3 regions of the Metabacillus elymi genome follow, and region 2 is predicted to be linked to each of the others. Evidence: predicted binding sites of a transcription regulator. Region 2 holds the regulator's gene; each other region holds the start of a gene.
The links. Region 2 encodes LexA, which represses DNA repair genes until DNA is damaged. Its sites were predicted from a motif close to CGAACATATGTTCG; they were not measured.

Region 1 (4,259 bases), 1.7 Mb from region 2:
TCAGTCAATGTTTGGAACCTCCATTTGAAAATGTCGATATACCAGATCTGTTACAATTCTTCCTCTTGGAGTTCGTTGTAGAAATCCAATTTGCAATAGATATGGCTCATATACATCTTCAATTGTATGTGACTCTTCACCTATTGTAGCCGAAATTGTATCGATTCCAACCGGTCCTCCTCGGAATTTTTCAATAATTCCAAGGAGAAGCTTATGATCAATATGATCTAATCCTAATTTATCTACTTGAAGCCTCTCTAATGCGTCAACAGCTAATTCAGTTGTGATTGTCTCTACTCCCATTACTTGAGCAAAATCTCTTACTCTCCTTAGCAAGCGATTTGCAATTCTTGGTGTACCACGAGATCTTCTAGCCATTTCGACGGCACCATCATATTCAATACCAACTTCTAATATTTCTGCTGTACGTTCAATAATATGTGCTAGCTGTTTTTCATTATAATATTCTAATCTGCTCAAGACTCCAAAACGGTCACGAAGCGGAGCTGTTAATAATCCAACTCTTGTTGTTGCTCCGATTAGCGTGAATGGCGGGAGATCTAAACGAACGGATCTTGCTGTAGAGCCTTTACCTATGACAATATCAAGGCAAAAATCCTCCATAGCGGGATACAAAACTTCCTCTATTGAACGATGCAAACGATGTATTTCATCGATAAACAGTACATCACCAGGCTCTAGTGCTGTTAAAACTGCTGCTAGATCACCAGGTCTTTCAATGGCAGGTCCAGAAGTTGTACGAATATTCACACCCATTTCATTTGCAATAATCGTTGCTAATGTTGTTTTTCCTAGGCCTGGAGGACCATACAAAAGAACATGATCCAATGTTTCGCTTCGCATTTTTGCTGCTTCAATAAACACCTTTAAATTTTCTTTTACTTTATCCTGTCCTATGTATTGTCCTAAGTTCTGAGGTCTTAAGCTTTGCTCAATATACGATTCCTGTGAATCTGCTTCATTTGATACAAGGCGTTCATCCATGTTTATCACCTTACTTCAATAGCTTTTGCAATGCTTTTTTTACATATTGATCTGTAGTTAAACTTTCTTCTGCAAGAGAAGGAGCAACTTTTTTAATTTCACGTTCGGCATAACCTAGTACTTTCAGTGCCTCAATTGCCTCATTCAAGGCATGATTTGCAGTATGCTTTTTTGAAATTTCTTCATGTGTAAATAAATCTGGCGCATACAAAGCAGCAACATCGCCTAATTTACCTTTTAAATCTAAGATAATTTGCCGTGCTGTCTTTTTACCTACACCTGGAAACTTTACGAGGAATGTATCATTTTCATTTTCAATTGCCTCAATCACCTGTGAGGGATTACCCGAAGCAAGTATAGCTAATGCCCCCTTAGGCCCTATGCCAGTTACATTGAGCAATTTCATAAATAATGCTTTTTCTTCTCTCGATTTAAAGCCGTATAAAGCTAATATATCTTCACGTACATGCTGATATGTATAGATAATGATTTCTTCTTGTTGGCTTTTCTTATAACTAAACGGATTTGGTGTATGGATTTGATATCCTAAACCACGATGATCAATGACAATATACTCTGGCGTCACATCGTCCACATACCCTTTAATAAATTCTATCAACGATATTCACCTCTTTTACGACTGTACCCCATTGTATCAAAAAAAGCGGTTAATCAGAAGGGATTTTGACTACAATGCATCTAAATACGTACAATTGTTCTTACAACCTATTTTACCATTAAAATTTCGCCTTAGGTATTTTTCTGATAATAATAATTTCTTATTAAGAAAAGCTCAGGGTGTACTTATTCTTATCTCGTCAAAAAAGCTAACTCAAAAGATTTTCACCTTTTAAGTTAGCTTTTTTATTTTTTCTCTGACTTTGGATATGTTTCAAGAGTTTTTAAAACCTCTAGATATTGGTCTCTCGATTGTATTCTAATTCCTTGAATTAATTCATCATGCTTTCTACTTTCCAACTTTTTCACATCAATTTGAAAGAAGGATTGAATTACTTCATTCGTCTCTGGTTTTCCATTAAAGATCGATAACGTACCATCATCATCAATTCCGAAATAGCCGTTTGTTTTTAATAGAGGTGAAATATCATCTATACTTCTTTGAAAAACAACTCTCTCTTCATTTTGATCAATTAACTGCCAGCCATCATAGGCAGCCCAGAAATCTTCCATCGAAAGAATTGTTTCATTTGTTACCTCTTCACTTAACTCTCCATCAAGATATACTCTCTGTAAAACTACTTTTACAGTTAAAGGACCTTGAACCATATTTTCTTCTGCTTTAATACTATCTTGATTACCGTTTGCTATTGTTATACTTATGATTACTGCAATAAGACAACAAACGGTAACGATGCGACTTGGATGAAATTTTCTCATCGATCTCACCTCGTTTATTTAAATTCGTACAATCATCACATTGAACGTCAACTAATTTAGGATTAAAAAAATTAGTTAATAGCCTAGCTTATTTTATCTATTAGAGTTGTTTATTATTTCAACACATCTTAACAATTACTGTTTCGATAATATTGTGACCAATTATAGAAGTTTTAACCATAGAATATTCCTACTAAAAAATATTTTTAAAACAATTATTACCTATTTGCTATTCGAGGGATACTCTGTTAATATTAAGGAGAATTATTTTTGTTCGGTCTGTAAGGAAAGAATAAGTGTTTAAACTTTTCGCCTTTGATAATTGAGCAAGGATAGTAATAAATCGTGGAATATCCACACGGGAGGCAACAAACATGCAACAAGGTACAGTAAAATGGTTTAATGCAGAAAAAGGCTTCGGATTCATCGAAATCGAAGGTGGAGACGACGTATTCGTACATTTCTCAGCTATCCAAGGCGAAGGATTTAAAACTTTAGAAGAAGGTCAAAAAGTGACTTTCGAAACTGAGCAAGGTCAACGTGGACTTCAAGCAGTTAACGTTAACAAAGCTTAATTAGCTTTTATGTACAAAAAAGGACTTCTAACGAAGTCCTTTTTTTGTGTATAAATTTTCAACAAAAATAATCAATATATTCCATATTATGCTATAATTGTCATTATTTCATATTTAATATGTTCAATAAAACGAAGTGAATAAAAACTTCTTAGTTGAAAATAAGATTAAGGTGTGAGCAATGTGGACCTTTTTAATGCAGAATTGCGTAGAATTAGAATTACCCTCATTTTTTTAACGATTATTATCGCATTTTCTTCTGGTGATCACACTGTAACGGTGGAGGATGACTCTTATAGTAGTAGTCAAGATGTGTATCCACAATTGGATTACTCCCATATGGTAGATTTAGGTAATGGACACTTTGGTTTACTTACCGCTCATTCAGCAGATTCATCTTTGCAAATTTTAAAAATAATGTATTATGATGAGGCAAAAAATGAATTAGTAGTCAAGAAAGAAGTTCCAGTTGATCAGATTAAATCGCTGGTAAATGATTGAACTAAATTCAAAGGAAATCTTCACTTGAATTATTTCTTTTCTAAAATAATATTTTTTCGCTATAGGCTACTTCATTAAACTTACATTCCTTTTAGGACATATATTGTAGTAAAAGGAGGGGTTACAATGAATAGCTGGATTTTCTTATTTTTAGCTGCTATTTTATCAGGCTTTGCTTTAATTGAAGTTCCTTTAGCTGGTACATTTTTAGCAAGTTTAGCACCATTTACAACAGTGGTGGGTGTACTAACAGTTTTAGTTTTCTCATTAGTCCTCATTTATAAAGGCGTAAAATATTTATTTAATAAATAGTTTCATACTATTCAAAGTCACTCAGTTATCTTATTTCCCTTTACCTGAGTGACTTTTTTTGGATTATTGAGTCGTTTTCAAATACTTTTCTTCATTCCACATTCACTACATTCTCTAAGAAAGATGAAATCCTTAACAGAACTCTTAAATAATGTGTTTCCGCAATTATCACATCGACCACTAATTTCGTCTGGGTATTGTTTAAAATCATAAACTACAGTGGTATCGATACCTTTTGTTTCTCGTTTCGGTTTGTTGTCTTCCATACATATCACCTACAACTACTATTTTCTTTATCATATCACATTTCTTAATTATGCTTGGTCCAAGTTTAATTTACAAAATAAAAAGCAAGGGGAACACCCCTAGCTTCTTTAGTCACGATCACCATTAAATGGACGTTGAATTGCATCTCCGAGATCATCCATCAAATTATTGATGTCGGCGTCAATTGTTTTTCGGTCAACA
Region 2 (4,259 bases):
AAGTTTAGTAAAAGAAAATAATGTAAAATACATCCGTTTACAATTTACGGATATTCTTGGAACGATAAAAAACGTTGAAATCCCAGTTAGTCAGCTTGACAAAGCATTAGACAACAAAATGATGTTTGATGGATCTTCAATTGAAGGTTTTGTACGTATTGAAGAATCTGATATGTATTTATATCCAGATCTAGATACTTTCGTTATCTTCCCTTGGACTGCTGAAAAAGGCCAAGTTGCTCGTTTTATTTGCGACATTTACAATCCAGATGGAACCCCATTCGCTGGTGACCCACGTAACAATTTACGTCGTCTATTAGCTGAAATGGAAGAGCTTGGATTCACAGACTTCAATTTAGGACCTGAGCCAGAATTCTTCTTATTCAAACTAGATGAAAAAGGCGAACCAACTCTAGAATTAAACGACAATGGTGGTTATTTCGATTTAGCACCAACTGACTTAGGTGAAAACTGCCGTCGTGACATTGTTCTAGAATTAGAAGAAATGGGCTTTGAAATTGAAGCTTCTCATCATGAGGTTGCACCTGGACAGCATGAAATTGATTTTAAATATGCTGGAGCAATCAAAGCATGTGATGATATTCAAACATTTAAATTAGTTGTTAAAACAATTGCTCGTAAACATGGACTACACGCTACATTTATGCCAAAACCATTATTCGGTGTAAACGGATCTGGTATGCACATGAACTTATCATTATTCCGCAATGGTGAAAATGCATTCTTAGATACTAGCGCTGACCTACAATTAAGTGATACAGCTAGACAATTTATTGCAGGTATTATTAAACACGCATCAGCGTTTACTGCAGTAACAAATCCAACTGTAAACTCATACAAACGCCTAGTACCAGGTTATGAAGCACCATGTTATGTTGCTTGGTCTGCACAAAACAGAAGTCCATTAATTCGTATTCCAGCATCCCGTGGATTAAGCACACGTGTAGAAGTACGTAGTGTTGACCCTGCTGCAAACCCATACTTGGCAATGAGTGTTCTTTTAGCTGCTGGACTTGACGGTATTAAAAATAGTCTTGAAGCACCAAAACCAATTGATCGTAACATTTATGTTATGTCTAAAGAAGAGCGTATTGAAAATGGGATCGTTGATTTACCAGCAACTCTTGCTCAAGCATTAGATTTACTAAAAGCTGACAGCACAATGAAACACGCGTTAGGCGAGCACTTATTTGAGCATTTCATCGAAGCTAAAGAAATTGAGTGGGATATGTTCCGTACACAAGTACACCCATGGGAAAGAGAACAATACATGTCAATGTATTAATAATAAGACCCCTTAACACAATTTGTGCTAAGGGGTTTTTGATTAAACTTCAGGTCAAATAAATACTTGTTTTTAGTAGTTTATTAAATGAAAAACTTGCAGATAAAAACGATGTAATTATCTTAGAGTATATGAAAAAAGCTTGCCGATTGGCAAGCTTTTAATGGATCGTCCGATAAACCCCAATTACTTTTCCTAAAATACTAACATTGCGTAAAATAATAGGCTCCATAGTAGAGTTTTCTGGCTGTAAGCGAATATAATCCTTTTCTTTAAAGAATCGTTTACAGGTTGCTTCATCTTCTTCAGTCATTGCCACAACAATATCACCATTATTAGCAGTCTGCTGCTGTCTTACAATGACCATGTCTCCATCTAGGATACCAGCTTCTATCATACTTTCCCCCATAATTTCTAGCATAAAAACATGTTCCTCGTCATTTACATACCGATCAGGGAGTGGGAAATATTCTTCAACATTCTCAATTGCTGTAATCGGTAAACCCGCCGTTACCTTACCAATCACCGGCACGTTTACAACTTTACTTCTTGGAATATGAAGTGTTTCTTCCTCTTCCAAGATTTCTATTGCTCTTGGTTTAGTAGGATCACGACGAATCAATCCTTTTGATTCTAATCTAGCTAAGTGACCATGAACAGTAGAGCTGGATGCAAGGCCAACTGCTTCGCCTATTTCTCTTACAGACGGCGGATAGCCTTTCTTTTGTACTTCATCTTTTATAAAACTTAATATATCTTGTTGTCTTTTTGATAGTTTCGTCATCCTTTGTGACACCTCGGATTCCTGTAATATATATTTATTATAGCATCATTTACCTATTAATACAAACATAAGTTCGAGTAAACAGTTGACTAGAATGTTTGTTCGTATTATACTGAAAATATAAATACGAACAAATATTCTTATGGGGTGGTAAAATTGAAAAAAGAAACAATATTTTATATTCTATCTTTCTTTGCTGTGGTATTAGCTGTTACAGGGGCTATTTCATATACTGGTACAAATGAAAATTTAGAAAAATTTCATCAAGTAGAAATTGAAGAAGGGGATAGCTTATGGAGTATTGCTGAACAATTCCATGAAAATGCTAACATAACAAAGCAAGATTTTGTAATATGGGTGCAAGATAAAAATAAAATGAATTCAAGTGTAGTTAAACCAGGTGATTTAGTTTTTGTACCAGTAGAGAAAGAACAAATATACCAATTTGAACAGATTGCTAGTGAATAGAAAGTAATCTAGTTACTGGATTTTTCTTATACATAGAAATGATACAATTTTATTAGCTAGGGTGATCCGAAATGAAGGCCATCATTTATTGTAGAGTTAGTACAAATAAAGAGACTCAAGATACCTCAATTGAGAGGCAAAAAGAGGAATTAGTAAAGCTTGCTGAAATACATAACATAGATGTAGTAAAGATAATTGAAGAACGGCATAGCGGATATGACATCGATCGAGATGGAATAATAGAGGCACTTGCTCTTATAAAAGATAAACAAGCGGGCTTGCTTCTTGTACAGGATGATACCCGCTTAGGACGCGGACATGCTAAAATTGCTATTTTACATGAAATAAGAAAATTAAATGCAAAGGTATTTACTCTTAATGAACAAGGGGAGCCGGAATTATCTGAAAGTGATATCATGGTATTAAATATACTTGCAGCGGTTGAAGAATTTCAACGAAAACTCGTAAATTATAAGATTAAAAGAGGAATGAATCGAGCAATCGCAAAAGGATATAGACCACAAGATAATTTATCTAATATAGATAAGGGTGGAGGTCGTGAAAAAATTGATGTACCAATTGAGGAAATAATTAAATTACGTAGTAAGAAACTCACTTTTCATGAGATTGCAGCTACACTAAGAGGTGTAGGTTATGATGTTAGTAAAGCTACTGTTCATAGAAGATATAAAGAATATATTGATAGTGAAACGATCGATCATAACTAGCAAATAGTAATTAATTATATGATTTTTCTGCTTTAGGTTGCATAGGAGTTGTCAATTCTGTCTTCTTTTAGTAATATGACATGTAAGTTAATCACGATTTTACATTGTTAATGTAAAACCACTAGTTGATTTGGATTGTAAAATTAACATTGGACTATTTGTGGATGATTTACCTAGGAAGATCGAGTTGGTTGACTAATATACATAAAAGCCTAAGGAGAATGAAATAATATGTTACCTAAAGATAAAATTGATCGAATAAATGCATTATCAAAAAAATCAAAATCAGAAGGCTTATCAGTAAAAGAACAAGAAGAACAGCAATCTCTACGTCAACAATATTTACAAGCTTTTCGCTCGTCAATGAAAAATACTTTAAAAGGTGTAACAGTTGTTGATCCAAATGGAAATGATGTAACACCACAAAAATTAAAAGATGAGAAGAAGTTTAATCTTCATTAGAAGAATAGATCTTAATGATTTATTCTTTTTTTATTTAAAATATTTCACATTTTTTTCTTTTCAAATATAAATAAAAAATGTTAAGCTCTTCGACAAAAATAGTGGCTTCTTTCTCCGTCTTAAGACAATTCTTGCTTTGATGATCTTTTATAATAATAGAAATAGATGATAGAGGAGGAGTGAAATGGTGAGACACTATTATATTTATTTAATAGAAGAAGAATTTGCTAGTCACTACTTTGGTCGGGAGTCAAAAATTTATCACCTGTTTCAGGATTTTCACTGGACAACAGTTCGCTCAAATCATGTGGCTACACTTGAAAGACAAATTAATTATATTACTAAGCCCATTCCTTCATTATTTATACATCAACTACTTGGTACTCACTTAGCAAATCGTCCTGATTATCAAAATATTCACCATATACATAAGATCGAACTTAAGGCTAATCGAGGGAATGCTACATTAATCGTAAAAGACCGTCATTTAGAGCTTTCCTCTGATGGAAGC
Region 3 (4,259 bases), 1.3 Mb from region 2:
ATTGTTTCATTAAATTGTTCAAGCTGTTGCTCATCAAGCTCAGGCTTTTCTTGATAGGAATCAGCCTCTGACCAATCTCTTAGTAGCTTTACATGCTCAGGTAGCATCATTGATGTCCATTTTATATTCCCTCTGTCTCGTATCATGTCATTCACCATCCTCAACAATTATCCACTTTGAAATTCATTCGGATAGCCTAAGTGAAATAATGTATATGCAATCTCTTGATATCCAAGGTCATTTGGATGAATATCATCTCGTCTTGACAATAACTCACCCTGTCTCCCTTTAAAAACAGTGTAAATATCAGCAACGAAAATTGTTGAGCCATTACCAAGGCTATTTAAATGGCGATTAAATAACCGCACCCATTTATCTGCAAGTGGAATTTGTGGTAGCGGGTTATAAAGATTGAGAAGGTAAATCCTATAAGGCACACCACATTCTTTTTTCAGTTCATGTATTGTGCGCATGATTTTTACCATATTGCTATGGCATTCTTTTACTGATTGATTAAGCTCCGTTACATCACCTGTTTCAGCAAGATCCTTACTTGCATTGATTAAATCGTTTCCTCCGGCGGAAATAGTGATGATGTTGGCACGCTTAATTTTCTCGTGTAGATCTGGGCGTTCTACAATCGTAAGTACTGCACCTGTCTCAATGCCAGATTCTGCATATATATCAGCAACTACATGCTTGTTTAGCTCTTTTTCTGTCAGCCTGACATAACGTGCTACAAAACCAGGTGCTAAAAATGATGCACCTACTCCAACCGTTAGAGAATCTCCTAAAGCAACATATGTTAAACATTGCTGTTGTTTAACTGCCATGCTACGTCCTCCTAAGAAAAGCTCAGGGCGCCTTGTTCAGCCTTGAACAATAAGACGCAAGTGAATAGAAGACATTCTTTGTCTGCTATTCACCTGTGGCTTAGACCCAAGAGGGGCTAGGCGCTGGAGCTAGACACCAAAATAAAATCCTTATACACTATTCTTCATTGGAGTGAATCGTAGCTTTTCCATTTGAAATGGGCTTGTTATGCTTTATGTCCACCTACAAGTTTGGCACGATGCTTCGCTGTTCCGGCTGGAGTGTACGACACAGCACGTAAAATTGCATCTGAACCATATTTATGGCGAATTGAATCCATTACATAGCCAAGTGTTCGCTGCTTCGAACGATTTTGGCGAAACAAGTCAAGCTGCATCACGCAATCGTCTTCTATATTTGATAAAGTAATCGATATTTGCCGCACCGTTTTATTTGCGTAAAACTTGTCAAACAGCTGCAAACATATTTCATAAATATCCATTGTAATATTTGTCGGCTGATCAATTGTTTTAGATCGATGAAAACCACCGCCAAATTCATCACGGCTATAGCCAATTCCAAGACTAATCGTTCTTCCGACCTTATTGTGCTGCCGTGCTCTGCGGGCAACTTCCTCACTTATTTCTAAAATGACATGCTTAACTTCCTCGGGATCTGGGTAATCACGAAGCAAAATCTGACTTTTCCCAAAACTAATTTGTCCCTGCATGATCGGTGCCCCGACTGCTGATAAATCCACTCCCCATGCGTGATAGTATAGTTGGTTACCCATAACTCCAAATTTTTTCTCGAGAAGCTCAAGAGGGTAATTGGCTAGCTGTCCGACATTGAAAATCCCCATCCGATTTAATGTTTTTTGCACCTTTGAACCGATCCCCCACATTTTGCTTAACGGCTCAATCTTCCACAGCTTTTCCTTTACATCATCATACGTCCACTCTGCTATACCTGTTTTTTTCGCATCGATGTCTAAGCATACTTTTGAAAGAAGCATGTTAGGTCCAATGCCAATTGCACTAGGGAGACCAAACTCACACTTCATGTCATCACGAATTTTATCGGCAATCGTTTGGGCATCACCCCAAATATGCTCTACCCCATCCACTTCAATAAAGCTTTCGTCCACACTATAGGTATGAATTGCCTCCTTTGGCACATAGCGATGAAGTAATTTTGTTATTTCTGTTGACATCCGAATATAGGTACCCATCTTCGGATTAACAATTTTAATCCGCGGGTCCTTTGGAACTTCAAATAATCTCGCCCCCGTTTTAATGCCAAATTCCTTTTTCATTTGCGGAGAAGCTGCCAGTACAATACTCCCTTGGCGCTCAGTATCACCAACAACGACCAAATAACATGTTAGGGGATCTAAACCAAGTAAAACCGCAGCACAGCTTGCATAAAAGCTTTTCATATCAATACAAAGGATTTTTCGTTTTGGTAACTGACCGTAGTCTTCAATCATGACCGCTTCCTCCAAACGGAATGTATGTTCGTATTTATTATATTCTTTATCTTAAGCGAATATACGTTCTATTTCAATGGAAGTTTTCACCATCAGGGATGAAAATTCCGTCGAAAAAAGACAACGAAAAAAGTATACTAGCAATAGCGAGGTGGAAAATGGAGAACGAATTTTTATTAAAAATGCTCAAGAATAGCTTTTTACAATATGGCCGAGATCTTGATATAGATCCGCTTTCGAAAGATGATTCCTTACAACTAATTGAAAAGATTACAAACGAAAAAGATAAGGACACAGAGTGGTACGAGGTTGTGGAAGATGTTGTATACTCGTATTTAACAAACCAGGAATAAAGACAAAAGCGCTGGAGTTGGATGTGTTGGATGTCGAGTGATTATCCAAGTACAGGAAATGTATGTACAGTAGGATTTATAAAGAAAAAGGTAAGCACCAAAAATATCAGTGCTTACCTTTTTCTATTTTACACACTCATTGGAAAGTAACCTGTCCTTTTTAAAGGAAGCATTTCCTTGTCAGCTTCCGCTAATTCAATAAAGTACCCATCGTCATCTAATGCAAAAACATGCTCTAATTGCTGTGCAGCCTCTCTCATCCTACCGAGAGCAACGAGAAAACAAGCGCGATTATAGAGACAGAACAGGTCATCTGGATTTAATTCAATTGCCTTATTAATTGCGGCTAAGGCTTGATCTGTCTGTCCTTGACGATGAAAAATTAGGCCAAGCTGATTGTAGTTGTCTTCATTATTTGGTTCTAATTCAATTGCTGCCTTACTCGCTTTCTCAGCGTCTAGAAACTTCTCCATTTGGAGGTATAATCTAGCAAGATTATAATAGCCCTTATCAATTGTAGGCTCAATCAATAAACAACGATGATACATCACTTCCGCTTCTAGTAGATCCTCTCGTTCAAATAAAACGTAAGCTAGTAAATTCATATATTCTGGATCCTCGTGTTCAGTTAAACAGAATTCAAGCAATTCTTTCGCCTTAGTCAAATAACGGTATTGCTTAGAGAGTTTCACATTTGCCATTTCTTCAACATATAAAGCCGCAAGACGATAGGCTATGTCGACATTTGCGTTATGAGAATATGCCTTCTCTAACACCTTTACCGCATCACTTGAAAGATCAGCTTGAACGTAAAAATCGGCAAGCCACATCACAGCCCTAACATTTTTACGATCTAATTTAATTGCTGTCTCATAAAAACCAATGATAACCCCGGCATGAGCAGTTATCTTCGTAAAATTTGTTAACCTTTTAAAGAATCCCTTCAGTTCACTTAACTGTTCAGGGGAATTCCCTTCTTGAGAAGCCACTTTTTCATAAGCAGCAGCGGTAAACATAAAAGCAAGACTTCTTTCAGCCTTTTCAAGCTTTAACTTATTATAATAACTTTCTAGCTTTAAAACAGAGCGAGTATTGCCTGCAACCTCAACCAATAACTTGTAAAGATCACGATCATCTACATGCTCTTCAATGAGTAATAATAAAGCAGCCTTAGCTTGCTTATTATTTCCTTGTTTCATCCAAAGTTTTGCTCGATGATACAAGAGCTGTGGCTGATGTGGGCTAGTTAATAACGCTTCATTTAAGTATTCTTCCTCTTTTTCAAGATCACCAAGCTTCCCATACACATACGCAATGGAATCAAGAATAAACACTTTATCGTGTTTCCTCATTAATCCATTTAGAAAGTCAAGAAGCTTTTCAAGATCTACTTTATGATCAATAACACCAACTAAATCTTCTACCTTTACCCCAAAAGGATTTGAATAAAAGGCTTTCAGTAAATAGTTCCTTTCACTAGCTCTATCCTCCAGGATAGAGGCAATGGATGCAAGGTCTAATAACGCCTGTTCATGTGATGGATCAAGCGTAAGGACCTTTTGATAGTAGGTTTCTGCCTCTTTGTAGTCTTCAAACTTTAACGC

Region 1: the regulator LexA is predicted to act here: its motif matches at 1,712-1,725, upstream of ruvA (Holliday junction branch migration protein RuvA).
Region 3: the regulator LexA is predicted to act here: its motif matches at 2,359-2,372, upstream of HUW50_RS26805 (Y-family DNA polymerase).

Annotation. Positions count from the first base shown of each region.
Region 1 is NZ_CP055263.1:312,697-316,955, forward strand. Features, by position in the region: gene HUW50_RS01585 (DUF2905 domain-containing protein) at 1-8, opposite strand, end outside; gene ruvB (Holliday junction branch migration DNA helicase RuvB) at 1-1,005, opposite strand; gene ruvA (Holliday junction branch migration protein RuvA) at 1,016-1,624, opposite strand; gene HUW50_RS01600 (intercompartmental signaling factor BofC) at 1,870-2,403, opposite strand; gene HUW50_RS01605 (cold-shock protein) at 2,778-2,978, shown strand; gene HUW50_RS01610 (hypothetical protein) at 3,162-3,479, shown strand; gene HUW50_RS01615 (hypothetical protein) at 3,606-3,791, shown strand; gene HUW50_RS01620 (DUF8096 family protein) at 3,869-4,057, opposite strand; gene HUW50_RS01625 (YhcN/YlaJ family sporulation lipoprotein) at 4,166-4,259, opposite strand, start outside.
Region 2 is NZ_CP055263.1:4,418,085-4,422,343, forward strand. Features, by position in the region: gene glnA (type I glutamate--ammonia ligase) at 1-1,306, shown strand, start outside; gene lexA (transcriptional repressor LexA) at 1,467-2,090, opposite strand; gene yneA (cell division suppressor protein YneA) at 2,247-2,558, shown strand; gene HUW50_RS20325 (YneB family resolvase-like protein) at 2,630-3,286, shown strand; gene HUW50_RS20330 (DUF896 domain-containing protein) at 3,518-3,748, shown strand; gene sirA (sporulation inhibitor of replication protein SirA) at 3,933-4,259, shown strand, end outside.
Region 3 is NZ_CP055263.1:5,759,802-5,764,060, forward strand. Features, by position in the region: gene HUW50_RS26795 (YolD-like family protein) at 1-146, opposite strand, end outside; gene HUW50_RS26800 (GDSL-type esterase/lipase family protein) at 168-833, opposite strand; gene HUW50_RS26805 (Y-family DNA polymerase) at 1,040-2,302, opposite strand; gene HUW50_RS26810 (YqzH family protein) at 2,461-2,655, shown strand; gene HUW50_RS00005 (tetratricopeptide repeat protein) at 2,784-4,259, opposite strand, start outside.